Regions from separate parts of the Frateuria sp. sgz306004 genome, predicted to be linked through region 3. Evidence: predicted binding sites of a transcription regulator. Region 3 holds the regulator's gene; each other region holds the start of a gene.
What was found. Region 3 encodes HrcA, which represses chaperone genes, less so after heat shock. Its sites were predicted from a motif close to TTNGCACTCNNNNNNNNNGAGTGCNAA; they were not measured.
Positions count from the first base shown of each region.

Region 1: groES (co-chaperone GroES) is a predicted target of HrcA. The motif match lies at 4,128-4,154, and genes of this name have one in related genera.
Region 2: rpoH (RNA polymerase sigma factor RpoH) is a predicted target of HrcA. The motif match lies at 4,302-4,328, and genes of this name have one in related genera.

Region 1 is NZ_JBYLFE010000012.1:70,543-77,111, reverse strand. Features, by position in the region: gene AC3G2C_RS19435 (protein-disulfide reductase DsbD family protein) at 1-171, opposite strand, end outside; gene AC3G2C_RS19430 (DMT family transporter) at 269-1,174, opposite strand; gene AC3G2C_RS19425 (glutathione binding-like protein) at 1,242-1,940, opposite strand; gene pdxR (MocR-like pyridoxine biosynthesis transcription factor PdxR) at 2,051-3,496, shown strand; gene cutA (divalent-cation tolerance protein CutA) at 3,673-3,987, opposite strand; gene groES (co-chaperone GroES) at 4,230-4,523, shown strand; gene groL (chaperonin GroEL) at 4,622-6,265, shown strand.
Region 2 is NZ_JBYLFE010000003.1:75,427-81,995, reverse strand. Features, by position in the region: gene AC3G2C_RS06610 (efflux RND transporter permease subunit) at 1-1,046, opposite strand, end outside; gene AC3G2C_RS06605 (sensor histidine kinase) at 1,183-2,616, opposite strand; gene AC3G2C_RS06600 (response regulator transcription factor) at 2,613-3,305, opposite strand; gene rpoH (RNA polymerase sigma factor RpoH) at 3,415-4,272, opposite strand; gene ung (uracil-DNA glycosylase) at 4,458-5,159, opposite strand; gene AC3G2C_RS06585 (response regulator) at 5,156-5,998, opposite strand; gene ftsX (permease-like cell division protein FtsX) at 6,133-6,569, opposite strand, start outside.
Region 3 is NZ_JBYLFE010000004.1:488,743-495,311, forward strand. Features, by position in the region: gene dnaK (molecular chaperone DnaK) at 1-1,487, opposite strand, end outside; gene grpE (nucleotide exchange factor GrpE) at 1,648-2,172, opposite strand; gene hrcA (heat-inducible transcriptional repressor HrcA) at 2,257-3,315, opposite strand; gene recN (DNA repair protein RecN) at 3,499-5,169, shown strand; gene AC3G2C_RS11300 (response regulator) at 5,268-5,903, opposite strand; gene AC3G2C_RS11305 (MASE1 domain-containing sensor histidine kinase) at 6,153-6,569, shown strand, end outside.

The DNA of each region.
Region 1 (6,569 bases), on a different contig from region 3:
CTTGAGCACGCCCGGTGTGGAGGCGTCCGCGCTCAGCTTGTACGCCTCGGTGACGGGCAGCAGGCCGTCGGTATCGTCCTGCGCGAAGGCCGTGCCACACAGCGCCAGCCACAGGCAAAGCAGGGTAGAGAAACGTGCGGCCAGTCGTTGGCCGTGGGAGATCAGACGCATTGCGGCTCCAGCAGGGCAGGCCCGCGCCAGGCGCGAGCGAACCGGGATTATGGCGCAGCTCGCCCGAGGGAGCCGCCCTGCCTGGGACCACAGATGCTCAAGGGTGTTCCGCGGCCGCCTGAAGGCGCGGGGCCCGCAGGCGCAACAACCCGGTGGTGAGCGCCACGCCCAGCAGGATCACCACGCAACCGCCCGCCATCGCCAAGGTCACCGGCTCGTGCAGGAACATGAGCCCCCACAGCACGCCGAACACCGGGATAAGGAACATCACCACCATGCTGCGCGAAGCGCCCACGCGGGCCATCAGGCCATAGAACAACACGTAGGCGAGCGAGGTGCACAGCGCCGCCAGGCCCAGCACCGCCAGCCATGCCGTCCATCCCGGGCTCTGCGTGGGCCACATCCACACGGTAAAGGGCAGCAGCAACACGGCGGCGGCCAATTGGCTGCCGGTGGCCACGCTGAGCGGCGTCACGCCACTGCGCAGGCGGCGGTGGCTGTAGTGGGCGCCGAAGGTGTAGCAGATGTTGGCGCCCAGGCAGGCGGCCATGGCCCAGCCGGTGGCATGCGCGCTGCCGCTGATGCCCACGGTGCCGACCACCAGCCACACCACGCCGGTGAAGCCGACCACCAGCCCACTGGCCTGCGTGGGGTTGAGCTTTTCACCCAGCAGCATCCAGCCCGACAGCGCCACCAGCAACGGTGCGATGGCGTCGGAAATGGCCGAGACACCGGCTGGCAGGCTCTTCGCCGCGAAGGAAAACAGCACGAATGGCAAGGCCGAGTTGGCGATGCCGACCATGGCGATATCGCGCCAGTGCGTGCGCATCTCGGCCAGGCGCGTCCGCGTCAGCAGGGGAATCGAGCAGATCGCCGCGCCAATGGCGCGCATGCCGGCCAGCGCCATGCCGCCAAATTGGTCCGCGCCCATGCGCATGAACAGGAACGAGGCGCCCCAGATGGCCCCCAGCAACAGCAACGCGGCAAGGTCGGATTTCTTCATGGCGGCGGCATCGAGAGAAGACGGTGAAAGCGTAGGGCGTGGCAGTGTCAGAACCTGTCAGCAGACTTCAGCGCACGGTGCTCGTGCCCTGGCCAAACAGCACCCGCCGTTCGTCCTCGGTAAGGTTCTGCTTGGGCGCATAGGCGTTCTCCACGCCGGCATAGGTGCGTTGCGTGGCCGGACGCGCCGCCATGGCGTGGAACCAGCGCTCCAGGTGCGGAAAGTCGGCCAGGTTCTGCCCGTGCGCCGCGTGCGGCACGATCCACGGATAGCAGGCGATGTCGGCGATGGAGAACTCGCCCGCGATAAAGTCGCGGCCGTCCAGTTGATGGTCGAGCACGCCGTACAGGCGGGCCGTTTCGCGGGTGTACCGCTCGATCGCGTAGGGCACCTTTTCAGGTGCATAGACATTGAAATGGCCAATCTGGCCGGCCATCGGACCCAGGCCCGCCATCTGCCAGAACAGCCACTGCAACACCTGGGCGCGGCCGTGGATCTCGGTAGGAATAAAGCGCCCCAGCTTCTCGGCCAGGTAAAGCAAAATCGCGCCGGACTCGAACATCGTCACGGGCGCACCGCCGCCGGCCGGGGCGTGGTCCACGACGGCGGGGATCTTGTTGTTGGGCGAAATCGCCAGGAAGGCCGGCTGAAACTGTTCGCCCTTGCTCAGACTCACCGCGTGGGTGGTGTAGGGCAGGCCCGCTTCCTCCAGGAACAGCTTCACCTTGAGGCCGTTGGGGGTGGCGGCAAAGTACAGGTCGATCATGGCGTGGCGTCCTGGGGATGTGTTGGAACGATTGTGCGGTGCTCACTGGTATTGAAAAAGATCCATTAACGGATAAATCTTGAGTACCAGTGACGGCGGGAGCTGATACCGTGGAACCCCTGCTGGCCTTTCCCCTGGCGCTGCCCGAGCGCGGCCGCCTGCGCGCCCTGCACACCCAGCTGCGCGCCGCCATGCAGGATGGTCGCCTGCGCGCCGGCCAGGCGCTGCCCTCCACCCGGGCGCTGGCGGCCGCCCTGGGCGTGTCGCGCAACACGGTCGTTGGGGCTTACGAACGCCTGTTGAGCGAGGGCTACCTCAGCGCCCGGCAGGGTGCCGGCTATCTTGTGGCCGACCTGTTGCCAGCCCGTCGCGCGGCGGCGATGTCATCGGCCGCGGTGGGCGATCGCCGTCTTCAGCCGCGTTGGCGCGAGGCCATCTTGCCCGTCTCGTCGCCATTGCCGCCTGTGCGATTGGATTTGCGCGTGGGCGTGCCGGATCTGGGCTGCTTTCCCTTCGAGGTGTGGCGCCGACTCTCGGCGCAGGCACTGCGCGCACTGTCACGCGCGCCCGCCGAGTACGACGCGGCCGAGGGCCGGCCGGCCCTGCGCGACGCCATCGCCGGGCATGTGTCCTATGCCCGTGCGGTGAGCTGCCGTGGCGATGATCTGGTGGTCACCAACGGTGCCCAGCAGGCATTTGATCTGCTGGCGCGCATTCTTGTCACCCCGGGGCGCACCGTGCTGGCGGTGGAAGACCCCGGCTATCCGCCGTTGCGTGCCGCCTTCGAGGCGGCCGGCGCCGTGGTGGTGCCCGTGCCGGTGGATGCGGAAGGTCTGGTGGTGGAGCGGCTGCCGGCCGACACACGCATCATTTATGTCACCCCGTCGCATCAATACCCGCTGGGCATGGCCATGTCCCCGGCGCGGCGACAGGCGTTGCTGGCCTTTGCCCGCCAGCGCGGCGCGGTGATCATCGAGGACGACTACGACGGCGAGTTTCGCTACGGCGGTCGCCCGCTCGACGCCTTGCAGACCCTGGACCGCGATGGCGTCGTGTTCTACGTGGGCACCTTCTCCAAAAGCCTGTTCCCGGCCCTGCGCCTGGGCTATGTGGTGACGCCGCCCTGGGCCATGGCCGCGCTCATGCAGGCGCGCCGCCTGAGTGATTGGCATGGCGATGTGCTGGCGCAGGACACACTGGCGCGCTTTATCGCGGAAGGACACCTCGCGCGGCATGTGCGCAAGATGCGCCGGCTCTATGCGGAACGGCGGCAAGCCTTGCTGGATGGTTTGGCTCGCCACCTTCCCAACCGCGCGCAACCGCTGGCGGGCGACGCCGGTCTGCATCTTGCCGTGGAGCTGGACCGTCGCTACGACGCCCGGCGTGTGGTGCATTCGGCGAGTGCGCTGGGCCTACGCATCGAAGCGCTGGCGGACAGCGGCAGGGCCGAGCCCGCCATCAACGGCCTCGTGCTCGGCCTGGGGCGCGTGCCGGCGGCAAGCATGGATGACGCCGTGCGCTCGCTGGCCGTCGCGTTCGACGCATCGGCAGGCTAACGAAGGTTTGATTGAGCGAAATTCTGCTCGTCATGCCCGCGCCCCCAAAAAAGAGGCGAGGGCAGGAAATACTTTTCAACAGCCCAAGAGCCGGTCATCCAGCGCCTTTAGGATCAGGTCCTTACAGGCGATGGATCCCAGCCTTCGCTGGGATGACGATCAAGGTCAGAGCACCTCTAAGCCCCCCGCACCCAGGCCAGATAAGCCTCGTGGCCCTGCGTGACCGGCACGCCAATCAGCTCCGGCAGCTCGTAGGGGTGCAGCGCCAGTACCCGGGCTTTCAGGGCCTCGAAGCGGCCGGCGGTGGTCTTGATGAGCAACAGCTCCTCATTGTCCGAGGTGACCTCGCCCTGCCAGCGGTACGTGGAGCGGATGCCGGGCAGGTGATTCACGCAGGCCGCCAAACCCTCACCCACCAGGGCCTGGGCCAGTCGCTGGGCGGTGTCGGGGTCGGGGCAGGTGCAATAGCAGAGCAGGACGGTGTCGGTCATGGGCGCCAGCCTAGCCGGAGCAGGGGCGCCCGCAAGCGTTTTTAGGTGCCGGGCGCCCTTGAAAGGCGTTGCGGGCCGCCCCATTGCTGATCTCAGCCACCGGACGGCCCCTATTGCAGGGGGAGCTTGCGTCGCTAGAATTGGCACTCATCTTCGGGGAGTGCTAACAGCGCGCCCACCCAGGCGCCGCCCCGGGGTAACCCTTTTTGTTTCATCCATCCAACCAAGCTGGAGCCCATCACATGAGCAAACTGCGTCCGCTGCACGATCGCGTCATCGTCAAGCGTCTCGAAGAAGAGCGCATTTCCGCTGGCGGCATCGTCATTCCCGATAGCGCCACCGAAAAGCCGACCCGCGGCAAGGTCATCGCTGCCGGCACCGGCCGCATCCTGGAAGACGGCAAGGTCCGCCCGATGTCCGTGAAGGAAGGCGACACCGTGCTGTTCGGCAAGTACGCCGGCCAGGAAATCAAGATCGACGGCGAAGAGCTGGTCTTCCTGAAGGAAGACGACATCGTGGCTGTCATCGAAGCCTAATTTGAGTCCGCTGGGGTTTAAGCGCGATAGACGCGCTCTGTAGAAACCCCGTCGCGAGCTTTCCCATTCTTAATCAAAATTTTTGAGGCAAAAATTTTATGGCAGCTAAAGAAGTCCGCTTCGGCGAAGACGTCCGCGCCCGCATGCTCAAGGGTGTGAACACCCTGGCCAATGCAGTCAAGGTCACCCTGGGTCCCAAGGGCCGCAACGTCGTGCTCGAGAAGAGCTTCGGCGCCCCGACCGTGACCAAGGACGGCGTGTCCGTGGCCAAGGAAATCGAACTGGCCGACAAGTACGAAAACATCGGCGCGCAGATCGTCAAGGAAGCCGCTTCCAAGACCTCCGACGTGGCCGGCGACGGCACCACCACCGCCACCGTGCTGGCTCAGGCGTTCATCCAGGAAGGCCTCAAGGCCGTTGCCGCCGGCATGAACCCGATGGACCTCAAGCGCGGTATCGACCAGGCCGTGACGGCCGCCGTGACCGAGCTGAAGAAGCTCTCCAACCCGACCGCTGACGACAAGGCCATTGCCCAGGTCGGCACGATCTCCGCCAACTCCGACTCGGCCATCGGCGAAATCATCGCCACCGCCATGAAAAAGGTCGGCAAGGAAGGCGTGATCACCGTCGAGGAAGGCTCGGGCCTCGAGAACGAACTGGACGTGGTCGAAGGCATGCAGTTCGATCGCGGCTATCTGTCGCCGTACTTCATCAACAACCAGCAGTCGCAGCAGGTTGAACTGGACGACCCGTTCATCCTCATCCACGACAAGAAGGTCTCCAACGTCCGCGAACTGCTGCCGGTGCTCGAAGCCGTCGCCAAGGCCGGCAAGCCGCTGCTGATCGTCGCCGAAGAAGTGGAAGGCGAAGCGCTGGCCACCCTCGTGGTCAACACCATCCGCGGCATCGTCAAGGTCGCCGCCGTGAAGGCGCCGGGCTTCGGTGACCGTCGCAAGGCCATCCTGGAAGACATCGCCATCCTCACCAATGGCGTGGTGATCTCCGAAGAAGTGGGCCTGGCCCTCGACAAGGCCACCATCACCGACCTGGGCCGCGCCAAGCGCGTGGTGATCACCAAGGAAAACACCACCATCATCGACGGCGCCGGCGAAGCCGAGCGCATCCAGTCGCGCATCGGCCAGATCAAGGCGCAGATCGAAGAGACCTCTTCGGACTACGACCGCGAGAAGCTGCAGGAGCGCGTGGCCAAGTTGGCTGGCGGCGTGGCCGTCATCAAGGTTGGCGCCGCCACCGAAGTGGAAATGAAGGAAAAGAAGGCCCGCGTTGAAGACGCCCTGCACGCCACCCGCGCTGCCGTGGAAGAAGGCGTGGTGCCGGGCGGCGGCGTCGCCCTGATCCGTTCGCTCAAGGCCATCGACGGCCTCAAGGGTGCCAACGCTGACCAGGACCTGGGCATCGCCATCACCCGTCGCGCCCTGGAAGCCCCGCTGCGCGCCATCGTCGCCAACGCCGGTGACGAGCCCTCCGTGATCCTCAACAAGGTCAAGGAAGGCAACGGCAACTTCGGCTACAACGCCGCCACCGGCGAGTTCGGCGACATGATTGCCTTCGGCATCCTGGACCCGACCAAGGTGACCCGTTCGGCCCTGCAGTTCGCCGCATCGGTGGCCGGCTCGATCATCACGACCGAAGCGGCCGTGACCGAAGTGCCGAAGAAGGAAGAAGCCCACTCGCACGGCCCGGCCGGCGGCATGGGCGGCATGGGTGGCATGGACTTCTAAGTCCACGCCTTCCAGGCACCGCAATACAGGAAAACCCCGCCTTGTGCGGGGTTTTCTTTTGGACGGCTGAAAGGCAACCCGGTTGATGGAGGGAGGAGGCTGGCCGGCTACGATGGATTCGCAGTACGAAGCGTTGTAGTAGCTGGATGTCATGAGGCATTCAGTGCAAAGCGCTACGCCTGGTTGAGGCGCCGACATTCGCAATGTCCGCGTTCGACCCAGGCCGTGTGAAAACGCCGGACCATCAACAACGATGTGGCTTCTACGCGAAATCTGACTCACTCGTCGAACGCGAGCAGGCCAG
Region 2 (6,569 bases), on a different contig from region 3:
ATCAAGCTGGTGAGCGCAGCGGCGATGATGCCTTCGCGCACCACGCCATTGATGGAGGCGCGTACGAACAGCGACTGGTCGCCGATGGGCGTCACCGAAAGCTCATCCGGCAGCGCTTCCTTCAAGCCACCGAGCTTTTCACGCACGCCGGCCACGATGGCCAGCGTGGAGGTGGAGCCGTTCTTGAGCACGGACAGCAGCGTCGAGCGCACGCCATCCACATGCACCACGTTAGTCTGCGGCGGGTTGCCGTCGCGCACATGCGCCACGTCGCGAATGTAGATGGTAGTGCCGTTGACGCTCTTGATCGGCAGGTCTTCCAGCTCCTGCAGATGGACGGCCGCGTTGTTCAGCTCCATCACGTATTCGTACTTGCCGATCTTCTGCGTGCCGATCGGGCTGATCTGCTGCTGCGCGGCCAGCGCGTTGGCGACGTCCTGCGCGGAGAGGCCGCGCGCCTGCAGCGCCGCCGGGTCTACGTCGAACTGAATCTGGCGTGTCTTGCCGCCGAACGGATACGGAATGGCCGCGCCCGGCACGGTCACCAGTTGCGGGCGCAGCTGATTCAGGCCAAGGTCGCTCAACTGCTGCTCGGAAAGACCCTTGCCCGACAGCGCCAGCTGCAGGATGGGCACCGTCGAGGCGTTGTAGTTCACGATCAGCGGCGGCGTGGCACCGGCCGGCATCTGCTTGAGCAGGGTCTGCGCAATCGCTGTCACCTGTGCGTTGGCAACGGCGATGTTCACGCCCGGCTGGAAGAAGATCTTGGTGATGCCCATGCCGTTGATTGATTCCGACTCGATGTGCTCGATGTCGTTGACCGTGGTGGTGAGCGTGCGCTCGAAGGGCGTGTTCATGCGTCCGGCCATTTGGTCGGGCGTCATGCCGGTGAACTGCCAGGACACGGCGATCACCGGAATGTTGATATCCGGGAATATGTCGGTCGGCGTTCGTATCGCCGACATCACGCCGGCGATAAGGATCAACAGCGCGAAAACAACAAAGGTATAGGGCCGCGTGAGCGCGATCCGGACGATGCCAAGCATGCGGGGGATTTCCGTGCGCGAAATGATGCGTCGCGACAAATTTTCGCATGGGCCTGATGCGCACAGATCACTTGTGCGCATGAAGATATTTTCATGTTACGGCCAACGCATCGCCAACCATCGCCTCATCAGACGCTTACACGATGGCGGGCGTGACTTCCGGCACGGTGCGCGACAGGCAGGTTCCCGGCTTTTCGCCGGGAGCCAGCGCATAGCAGTACAGGGTGAGACGCGCGCCGTTGCCGCCCGCCTCACCGATATCCAGCGCATAGCCATGCATCCGAACGATGGCACTGACGATGCTCAGGCCCAAACCCGAACCCGCCGTGGTGCGGCTGTTATCGCCACGGTAGAAGCGTCGTGTCACCGCATCGCGCTCATCCGAAGGAATGCCGGGTCCGCTGTCGATGATGTCCACGCGCGGGCCGCGCTTGTCCATGACAGCTCGCAGCGTCACCGCGCCACCGGGCGGCGTGAACTTGATCGCATTGCCCACCAGGTTCGCCAGCGCCTCGAACAATAAGTGCGCATCCGCGCGCACGGGCGACAGCGACTGCACCTCCAGCTCGAATGGCTGGCCGCGGTCTTCCGCCACGGGTGCGTAGAACTCGTGCACCTGACGCAGCACCTGCCCCACGTCCACCTCATCGAAGCAAGCCGCACGATGACGGTCTTCCAGCTCCGACACGCGCAGCAAGGCGCGGAAACGCTGTAGGACGGCGTCGATGTCGACCAGACAGGCCTCGACCAAGCCCGCCTCGGGCTGGCCTTCCAGTTGCTGCTGCGTGCGATACAGGCGAGCACGCAAGCGCGTGAGCGGCGTGCGCAGGTCGTGCGCAATGTTGTCGCACACACCCTTCACCTCGTTCATCAGGCGCTCGATCTCGCCCAGCATCGTGTTGACGATGCCCGCCAACTGGTCGAGCTCGTCACCGCGCCGGCTTACCGGCAGGCGTTTGGAAAGATCGCCCTGGCGAATCGGGTCGGTGGCCTCCTGGAGCGCGCGAATACGCTTCTCCGGGCCCCGCCGCAACAGGAACCCGCCCAGCAGACCGGGAATGATGGTGAGCGACACGCCCCACAACAGGGCACGCCGGATGATCGTACCGATGCCATCGATGGTGCTGGTGTCCTTGGCGATCACCAGGATGTCGCCATTGGGCAACGTGTTGGCGAGGCCACGCGCACGCACGCGCTCGGCGTCGCGATCCGGACGCGGCAAGCCATGCTGCAGCAAATGCACCTGGCCATCTCGCGGCAGCGAGCTGGGCAAGTGATCGATGTTGCCGGCCAACGGCTGGTGATCGCGATCGAACAAACCAACCGACATGATGCCGTGCGGATCGATGGCCGCCGCCGCATCCACCGTAGCAGGCAGGCGCTCGGGATCGGTCGACGCCATGTAGTGCATGCGCTGCACCAGCATCTGGTCAATGACCGTGTTGAGGTAACGGGTCGTTTCCCACTGGATCACGCCCACCAGCACGAAACCCCAGAAGGCGAACAACGAGCCGTAGATCAGGATCAATCGCGAAATGGCCGAATGCCAGGCGTTGGGACGCGCGTTCATGAGGTCACCGCCGTATCACGCACCGAGAGCATGTAACCGGTGCCGCGCACCGTATGGATCAAGGCGGCCTGCCCTGCTCCATCGATCTTGCGGCGCAGCCGTGCGATATGCACGTCGATCACGTTGGTGCCCGGGTCGAAATGAAAGCCCCACACCGTCTCGAAGATCATGCTGCGCGTGAGCACCTGTCCGCTGTTGCGCATGAGGAATTCCAGCAGGCGGTATTCGGTGGGCAGCAGGGTCAATGGCTGGCCCGCGCGATAGGCGACGTGACTGACCAGATCCAGCTCCAGATCGGCCACGCGCAGGCGTTGCGCCGCCTGCGGCTGACGTCGGCGCAGCAGCACTTCGGCGCGCGCGGCCATTTCGTCGGGCGCGAACGGTTTGGTGAGGTAATCATCGCCACCCGCACGCAAACCTCGCACGCGTTCGTCGACATCGCTGAGCGCACTGATCATCAGCACGGGCGTATCCACCTGGGCGCGGCGCAGCTCGGCGACCACGTCGATGCCGTCCAGGCCGGGCAGCATGCGATCCAGCGTGATCAGGTCGTAGTCGTGGCGCAGCGCCTGGGCCAGCCCCTCGCGCCCATCGCCCACCCACTCGGCCTGCAGATTGTGCACGCTAAGTTCGGCGACGATCTCGCGCGCCGTGGTTTCGTCGTCTTCGATCACCAACACTCGGGGCATGGCGGGAACGTCAGCAAGTCCGGTCCAAGGGAGCGGAGCCAGCCCTGGTTCCGCAGAAAACCAAACGGCCCCGTGAGGGGCCGTTGGGAGTTTACGCCGTTTGCATGAATCAGGCGGCGAAGAGGCTGCGCATCTTCTTCATCGCGTTGGCCTCGACCTGGCGGATGCGCTCGGCGGAGACGCCGTACTCATCGGCCAGATCCTGCAGCGTGGCCTTCTCTTCGTTGAGCCAGCGGCGCTGGATGATGTCGCGCGAACGCTCGTCCAGCTTCTCCAACGCACTCGACAAGGTATCGAGCTGGTTGTCGGCCTGGTCGGCGTCGGCCACGTTCTCGTACGGGTCCGCACCCTCGTCGATCAGGAAGGCTTCCGGCGCCGGCTTGGCGTCTTCGTCCGCATCGGCCGGAGCTTCAAAGCCGATGTCGCGACCGGACAGGCGCGATTCCATCTCGCGCACGGTGGCCTCCGGCACGCCCAGATCCTGGGCGACGGTGCGCACCTCCTCGGCATTCATCCAACCCAGGCGCTTCTTGCTCTTGCGCAGGTTGAAGAACAGCTTGCGCTGCGCCTTGGTCGTGGCGACCTTGACGATGCGCCAGTTGCGCAGGATGAACTCGTGCATTTCCGCACGAATCCAGTGCACGGCGAAGCTCACCAGACGCACGCCCTGGTCGGGGTCGAAGCGCTTGACGGCCTTCATCAGGCCGATGTTGCCTTCCTGGATCAGGTCGGCCATCTGCAGGCCGTAGCCGCTGTAGCCGCGCGCCACGTGCACCACGAAACGCAGGTGCGACATCACCAACTGGCGGGCGGAGGCCAGGTCGGCATCTTCGTTGTAGCGGCGCGACAGCGCCTGCTCCTCATCTTGGCTGAGCACCGGAATCCGATGGACCGCCGAGATATAGGCATCCAGACTGCCGACGACACTCGGCACCGGCATGTTGGCGGTCACCAAAGCTTGAGACATGTGTGGAACCTCCTGAATAGGGGATCAGCTTAGCACTCGGATAGTGAGAGTGCTAAAGGCACCAGCAAGTTCCGGCGCCTTTGATGAACTGAATAGTACAGGAATTTGAGTCACCCGTCCAGCGAGCGCCCCAGGGGAAGTGCCACTATGAGCTGGCAGCGGTTCAGCTCCCGTGAACGGCCTGTTCAACCGAGCTCGGCGCGCGGAGGCAGCGACCAGTCGATGGGCGCCAGCCCCCGGCTTTCCAGGTACTGGTTGGCCGCCGAAAAGTGCCCACAACCGATGAAACCGCGGTGTGCCGACAAAGGAGATGGGTGCACCGAGCGCAAAACGCAATGCCGGCGGCCATCGATAAGCTGGCCCTTACGCTGGGCGTAGGAGCCCCAGAGCATGAACACCAGACCCTCGCGCTCCCGATTCAGGGCGTCGATGGCGGCGTCGGTAAAGCCTTCCCAGCCCTTGCCCTGGTGGGAGGCGGCCAGCCCCTGTTGCACGGTGAGCACGGCGTTGAGCAGCAGCACGCCCCGATCGGCCCAGGGGGTGAGGCAACCATGGTCCGGCGCGGGGAAACCCAGGTCGCGGTGGATCTCCTTGAAGATGTTCTGCAGCGACGGCGGGGTGGGCACGCCGGGGCGCACGGAGAAGCACAGGCCGTGCGCCTGATTCGGGCCGTGGTAAGGGTCCTGACCCAGGATCACCACGCGCACGGCATCGAACGGGGTGTGGTCGAAGGCGGCGAAGATCTCCGGCCCCGGTGGGTAGATCACTTTGCCGGCCTGCTTTTCGGCGCGAAGGAAATCGGCGAGCGCCCGCATGTCAGGGCGCCCCAGGTAATCGCCGATGCGCGCCTTCCACGAGGGCTCCAGTTTGATGCGATCGTCGGTCATGCGGCTTCGTCGTGCGCACGCAGGTGCTGCGATACGCGCAGCTGGAACAAGAGCTTGGTCATCAACAGCTTTTCCTCGATGGGTTTCTCGACCAGGTCGTTGGCGCCCGCGCGCAGCAGGGCGGCCTGGTTGGCCGGGTTCTCGTCGCCGGTCATCACCAGCACCGGCAAGCGACCCTTGCCGTAGCCGTAATCGCGGCGGATGCGTTCGAGCAGATCGCCACCGGTGAGCTCACCCTTGAGGCTTACATCGGTGAGCACGATGTCCGCCCCCACCCGCCCCTGGTCACGTGCGGTATCCAGCAGCGCCAGCGCGTCTTCGGCGCTGATCACGTGGCGAACAGTCAGGCCATGCTTTTCCAGGATGCGACGCGTGGCGAGAGCGACCACGCGACTGTCCTCCACATAGAGCACTTCGCCTTCGGCGTGGTCCTGCGGGCGCACGTAGCCGCGTATGAACTCCGCCAACGCCTGGAAGCCCAGTGACTTGTCGAAGTAGTCAGTGACGTGTTCGCCGAGCGTGCGGTTATGCAGGCGATCGTCCACATCACCGGATACCACCACGATGGGCACGTACGCCTGGGCGGCGGACTCGCGCACGTGGCGGGCCAGCTCAAGGCCGTCCGCGTCAGGCAAGCGCAAGGCAATGGTGATGAAGTCGAAGGCGCCGCCTTCGAGCAACTCGCGCGCTTCGGCGGCGGTGCCGGCGCCTACGACTTCCGATTCGGGCAGCTCGCCCTTGAGAACGCGTGCGATGAGCTGGCGGACCACCTTGGAACCATCCACCACCAGCACCCGAGGCGCGGTTCCGATCACTCGACTGCTGAAGCTTCCACTCATCCCCTGTTTTCCACGTATTGGCCGGCGATCCCTGACGGCGCTTGTATAGACGCTAGCTCCCCGCGCCTTGAAGCCGATGTGCCCCCGTCACCCTCGCATGAGCCAGCCAGCGAGGGCGTGAGGCGCCGCACGATTCAGGCCGCCTTGCGTAACTGCCAGGCGCTGACCAGACGCGCCCCCAACCAGCCAAGCACCGCCGCTGCGACGGGCACGGCCGCCAGCAGCCACACGGGCAGCACGTCGATATGCAGCTTGCCTGCATACACCTGGCCCAGGCGAGCTACCGGGTCGGCCAGCGCCAACTCCACCAGCACAGCGAAACCCGCGGCCAGCACGCCACTGAAGAGGCCATACCAAATGCCGGCATAGAGATAGGGGCGACGCACGAATGCGCGGCTGGCACCCACCAACATGAGCACGCCGATTTCCTCGCTGCGGCTGGCGATGTCCACGCGCACGGTGTTACCGACCACCAGCAGTACGGCCACGCCAAGCAGACCGGCAAGAATCAGCACCGCGCGCTGGCCTACCCCGAGCAGGGCCTCCAGACGCTGACGCCAACTGCCGGCGT
Region 3 (6,569 bases):
TTGCCAGTCTTCTTGTCCTTGGCCGACACGTGCAGGATGCCGTTGGCGTCGATGTCAAAGGTCACTTCGATCTGCGGCATGCCGCGCGGCGCCGGCTCGATGCCCTGCAGGTCGAACTTGCCCAGCGACTTGTTGGCGCTGGCGCGCTCGCGCTCACCCTGCAGCACATGCACGGTCACGGCAGTCTGGTTGTCGTCGGCGGTGGAGAACACCTGCGAGGCCTTGGTCGGCACCGTGGTGTTCTTTTCGATCAGCTTGGTCATCACGCCGCCCATGGTTTCGATACCCAGCGACAGCGGGGTCACGTCCAGCAGCAGCACGTCCTTCACCGAACCGCCCAGCACGCCACCCTGGATGGCCGCGCCCACGGCGACGGCTTCGTCCGGGTTGACGTCCTTGCGCGGCTCCTTGCCGAAGAAGTCCTTCACCGACTCCTGCACCTTGGGCATGCGGGTCTGGCCACCGACGAGGATCACCTCGTTGATGTCGGACACGCGCAGGCCGGCGTCATTCAACGCGGTGCGGCACGGCTCGATGGTGCGCTTGACGAGGTCTTCCACCAGCGCTTCGAGCTTGGCGCGGGTCAGCTTGATGTTGAGGTGCTTGGGACCGGAGGCGTCGGCCGTGATGTACGGCAGGTTCACTTCGGTCTGGTGGCTGGAGGACAGCTCGATCTTGGCGCGCTCGGCGGCGTCCTTCAGGCGCTGCAGGGCGAGCGGATCCTTGCGCAGGTCCATGCCCTGGTCCTTCTTGAACTCCTCCACGAGGTAGTCGATGACGCGCATGTCGAAGTCTTCGCCACCCAGGAAGGTGTCGCCATTGGTGGCCAGCACTTCGAACTGCTTCTCGCCGTCCACTTCGGCGATCTCGATGATGGACACGTCGAACGTGCCGCCGCCGAGGTCGTACACGGCCACCTTGCGGTCACCGCCCTTCTTGTCCAGGCCGTAGGCCAGCGCGGCCGCGGTCGGCTCGTTGATGATGCGCTTGACGTCCAGGCCCGCGATGCGGCCGGCGTCCTTGGTGGCCTGGCGCTGGCTGTCGTTGAAGTACGCCGGCACCGTGATCACGGCCTCGGTGATGGTCTCGCCGAGGTAGTCTTCGGCGGTCTTCTTCATCTTCATGAGGACCTTGGCCGAGATCTCCTGCGGAGCCATCTTCTTGCCGTCGGCCGTCTGCACCCAGGCGTCGCCGTTGTCATGCGCCACGATGCCGTAGGGCACGATGTGCAGGTCCTTCTGGACCTCCGCGTCGGTGAACTTGCGGCCGATCAGGCGCTTCACCGCGTAGAAGGTGTTCTTGGGGTTGGTCACGCTCTGGCGCTTGGCCGGCGCGCCCACCAGGACTTCGCCGTCCTTGGTGAAAGCGACGATCGACGGGGTGGTGCGATCGCCTTCCGAATTCTCGATGACCTTGGCGCTGCTGCCGTCCATCACGGCGACGCACGAGTTGGTCGTGCCCAGGTCGATACCAATGATCTTGCCCATGTTTGTCTACTCCCGAATGCTTTAAGCGACCCCTCGGCCGCGACTGGTTTTCAGATGGGGCTTGCCGCTTTGCAACTCAATGCCGGCAAGACGCCCTATGCCTCGCCACGTTCGCCAGCGGGGGACGCCGTTCAGGCGTCCAGCCGCGCCGGCGGAGGCGTCATTCCTTGGCGACCGCCACCAACGCGGGGCGCAACAGCCGATCGTTCAACACATAGCCCTTCTGCAACACGCTCACCACCGTGTTGGGGGCCGCGCCCGGGGCCTCCACCATGCTCACGGCGTGATGCTTTTCCGGGTCCAGCGGCTGGCCGACGGGGTCGACCTGGACCAGACCGTTGTTCTCGGCCACTTTGAGCAGCGACTTGAGCGTGAGCGCCATGCCCTCGCGCATGCTGGCCACGTCGCCACCTTCGATCTGCAGGCCGCGCTCCAGGCCGTCGTACACCGGCAGCAGCTCGTTGAGCAGCTTTTCATTGGCGAAGCGGCGAGCCTGCTCCACGTCGCGGTGCAGGCGGCGGCGCTGGTTCTCGATCTCGGCCTTTTCGCGCAGCACGGTATCGCGCAGCTCGGTGTTGCTGGCCTCCAGCTCTGCGATGCGCGCCTTCAGCGCTTCCAGGTCCGTGTTGGGCGTATCGCCCGCGCCATGCGCCTCGTTCGAGGTCGTAGGATCGTTGCTCTGCATGAAAGACTCCAAGCCTTGTCCGTGGCTGGCGCCGCCTGGCGCCAACCGTCAAAAACCTGCGGGCAAACCCGCCTCCCGGGCGCGTTATAAGGTCGTTGCGACGCGATTCAAGGCGTCGCTGAGCAATCCGGCCGTGGCCTGCACCACCGGGATCACCCGCTCATAGGCCATACGGGTGGGGCCGATGACCCCTACCGCCCCCAATACGCGCCCCTGGGCGCCGTAGCTGGCAGTGACCACACTGCAGCCGTCCAGCGCGGCAAACCCTGATTCTTCACCGATAAACAGCCGCACGCCAGGAGCCTTGGCACAGACCTCCATCAGCTGCAGCAGCTCGTTTTTCTGCTGGAACGCCTCGAACAGCTCGCGCAAGCGATCCACGTTGGCCAGTTCCGAATACCCCATGAGGTTGGTCTGGCCGCTCACCAGCACGTCGTCGCTGCCACCCTGGCTCGGTGGCGCGAACGAGGCCGCCGCCAGTTCCACCGCGCTGGACAGCAGGCGGTTGAGCTCGCTGCCCGCTTCGCGCAGCTCGCGCAGCAGGTGGGCGCGGATGTCGTCCAGGCGCAGGCCGGCGAACTGGCTGTTGAGGTAGTTGGCCGCCTGCTCCAGCTCCCGGCTGTCCAGCGGCTTGTCCAGCTGCACGATGCGGTTCTGCACCTGGTTGTCCGAAAACACCAGGATCACCAGCACGCGGGCGTCGGGCAGCGGCACGAAATCGATATGGCGCAGCGGGAAATCCGCCTGGCGCGGCACCGTCACCACGCCGGCAAAGCGGGTCATGGCCGACAGCAGGGTCGACACATTGCCCAGCAGGTCGCGCGTGGTGGTGAGCCCCGGGGGCAGCTCGCGGCGCAAGCGGGCCATCTCCTCGATGGGCAGCGGCTGCAGCTCGATCAGGCTGTCCACGAACAGGCGCAACCCGCGCGGCGTGGGCACGCGGCCGGCCGAGGTATGCGGCGAGGCCACCAGCCCGGCGTCTTCCAGGTCGGCCATGATGTTGCGGATGGTGGCCGGGCTCACGTCCAGCCCCGAGGAGCGGGAAAGCGTGCGCGACCCTACCGGCTCGCCGTCGGCAAGGTATTGGGCAATCAATGTGCGCAAGAGGCGTCGTGCGCGGGCATCGAGATCGGCGGCGGGCATGCTGTAGCAATCCGTGAGACAGCAAAGAAATAAGGTCTCGGGAAAAAGTTTGCAAGAAACCGTCTGGAAACGGCCTGGGGGAGGGCGTCGGGGAGCGGGTTCAAACCGCCCCGGGAGACTCCCCTCTATCCGTCCCCTAGCCCCCGCCCCTTACAATCGCCCGACTTCACCACACCAGCGCCCATGCTCACCTCGCTCTACGTTCGTCATTTCGCCGTCGTCGAAGAAGCCGAGATCGCTTTCGGCCCCGGGCTCACCGTGGTCAGCGGCGAAACCGGCGCCGGCAAGTCCCTGCTGGTCGACGCCCTCATGCTGCTGGCCGGCGCCCGCGCCGACAGCGGCATGGTGCGCGCCGGCAGCGACCGCGCCGAGCTCACCGCCGAGTTCGACCTGACCCACCTGCCCGAGGCCCGCGCCTGGCTGCAACGCGAGGAGCTGGACGAGGAGGACAGCTGCCAGCTGCGTCGCGTGATCCGCGCCGAGGGCAGCTCGCGCGCCTGGATCAACGGGCGCCCGGCCAACGCCAGCCAGCTCGGCGAACTGGCCACGCTGCTGGTGGAGATCCACGGCCAGCACGAGCATCAGGCCCTGCTGTCACGCGCCCACCAGATGGAGCTGCTTGACGCCTACGCCGGCAACGAGGCGCTGGTTGCCCAGGTGCGCGAACTGGCGCAGCAATGGCGTGACCTGGGCCAGCGCATCCGCAAGCTCAGCGGCGGCGACGATCGCGAGCAGCGCATCGAATTGCTCAGCCACGAATTGGCCGAGCTGGAAAAATGGGCCCTGCCCGCCGCCGAGCTCACCGAACTGGAAGCCAACCACAAGCGCCTCGCCAACGCCGGTCGCCTGGCCGAAGGCGCAGGCAACGTGGTCGAACTGCTCGATGGCGAGAGCGAATTCGCCCTGCGCCGCGCGCTGGGCCGCGCCCAACTGGAAATGAGCAAGCTGGCCGCGCTCGATGACCGCCTCGCGCCCATGCTGGAGCTGCTGGACAATGCCTCCATCCAGCTCAGCGAAGCCGCCGACGGCCTGGGCCGCTACGCGCTGGACGTCGACCTGGACCCGGACCGCTACGCCGAGGTGGACACCCATCTCACCCGCCTGCACGAACTCTCGCGCCGCCACCGCGTGACAGTGGCCGAACTGCACGACAAGGCCGGCACGCTGCGCGCCGAGCTCGACGAACTCGAAGGCGCCGGCGATGCACTGGAGAAACTCGCCAGCCAGCGCAACCGCCTGCAACAGCACTACGACGAACAGGCCAGCAAGCTCAGCAGCGCCCGCCAAGACGCCGCCGGCCGCCTCGGCGGCGAGGTAAGCGCACTGATGAGCGAACTGGGCATGAGCGGCGGCCGCCTGGTGGTGGAGCTGGAAGCCACCGCCGATGGCGAGCCCGACCCGCAAGGCCGCGAGCGTTGCGAGCTGCTGGTCAGCGCCAACCCCGGCCAGCCACCGCGCGCCCTGCGCAAGGTGGCGTCCGGTGGTGAACTGGCGCGCATCAGCCTGGCCATCGAAGTGGCCACGCTGGGCAAGGACACCATCGGCACCATGGTGTTCGACGAAGTGGACACCGGCATCGGCGGCGCCGTGGCCGAAGTGGTCGGCCAGAAGCTGCGCGCCCTGGGCGGCCAGCGTCAGGTGCTGTGTGTCACCCACCTGCCCCAGGTGGCCGCGCAAGGCCACGCGCATCTGCGCGTGAGCAAGGCCAGCGATGGCGAATCCACCCGCACCCGCATCGAAAAGCTGGATGCCAACGGCCGCCGCGACGAACTGGCACGCATGCTGGGCGGCGTGGAAATCACCCGCGAAACCCGCGCACACGCCAAGCAAATGCTGGAGCGGGCGCAGGTTTGAGCCAACCCACGCGATGCGCCTGACGGGCGCATCGCGTGGTGCGCGCGCGTCACGACAACAGCCAGCCCCATGACGGGGCTACGTAGTGACCGCCAGGCTCAGCCGCGCTGGGGCAACAGGCCGCGTTCGGCCGCCATGCGGTAGAGATCCAGTTCCGAACCGGCGCCCAGCTTGCCCATCAGGCTGGCGCGGTGGATGTAGACGGTCTTCTGGCCGATCCCCAGTTCGCCCGCCACCTGCTTGGGCGCGCGGCCGGCGGCGAGCAGCAGAAACACCTCGCGCTCGCGTGCCGTCAGGCGATGGATGGGGTCGCGCGATTCATTGGGCCGCTCGGCGCGGCGCTTGCGCAAATCCGAGCTTAAGAAACACTCGCCCTGCATCACCGTGCGCAGGCCGGCCACCAGTTCTTCCGGCGCCACGCCCTTGGTCACGTAACCGCTGGCGCCACGGCGCAACGCCTCGGACACGTAAGGCTCCCCGTCGTGCATGCTCAGCACCACAATGCGGGTATCCGGCGCCACGCTGCGCAGGTGCTCAATCAACGGCAGCCCGCTGCCGTCGGGCAGCGAGAGATCGAGGGCCACGAGATCGGGCCGCCGCGAGCCAACCGCCTCCACCGCATCGTCGGCGCTGCGGCACTCCGCAACCACCTCCAGATCCGGTTCCAGTTCGATCAGCCGCTTGAACCCCTCGCGGACGATGGCATGGTCATCGACCAGAACAATGCTGTACATGGGCTGTATGTATAGCAGTCCCGACAGGGGCCGCATAGGGATTTTGGCGGCCCTTTGCCTCGGATGCCGCGATGTTCACAGAGCGCACCGTGCCACGCACCCCCAGTGAGTGAACGCGCAACCCATACGCCACACGAGAGAGCCATCTGCTCCCTTTAGCCGCACACGTTAGGCCGCGGCCGCCACGCGCGTGCCGAACGGACCCGGGCACCTCCTGCCGCGCCGGGTCTGCCATGTAACATCCCGCGCATGCGATCGAAGACCTTTGCGCTCCCTGGCGCCGACATGCTGCTTGGCGCAGCCTACTTCCTGCTCTGGCTTTTGCTCTGGCCCACCGAGCAACCGTACTGGATGCTGCCCTATGGCCTGCGCTTTGGCGCTCTGCTGCTGGCGCCGTGGCGCATGTGGCCATGGCTGCTGGGTGCGGAGTTCGCCGCCACCGGGCTGATCGCACTGGTACACGGCTTTCCGATGGGCTGGAGCGGCTTCATTCTGGGCGAGCTGCCCGAGCCGGTGGTGGTGGCCATCTGCCTCACGCTTATGCGTCGCACCAACCTGCACGCCAGCCTGCGCGACCCCGAAGACGTCGCCCGCCTGCTGTTGTCCGCGGCCTTCACCGTCGCCGCCACCACGGCCACCGACGCCGTTTTGCTGGCCCTGATCCAC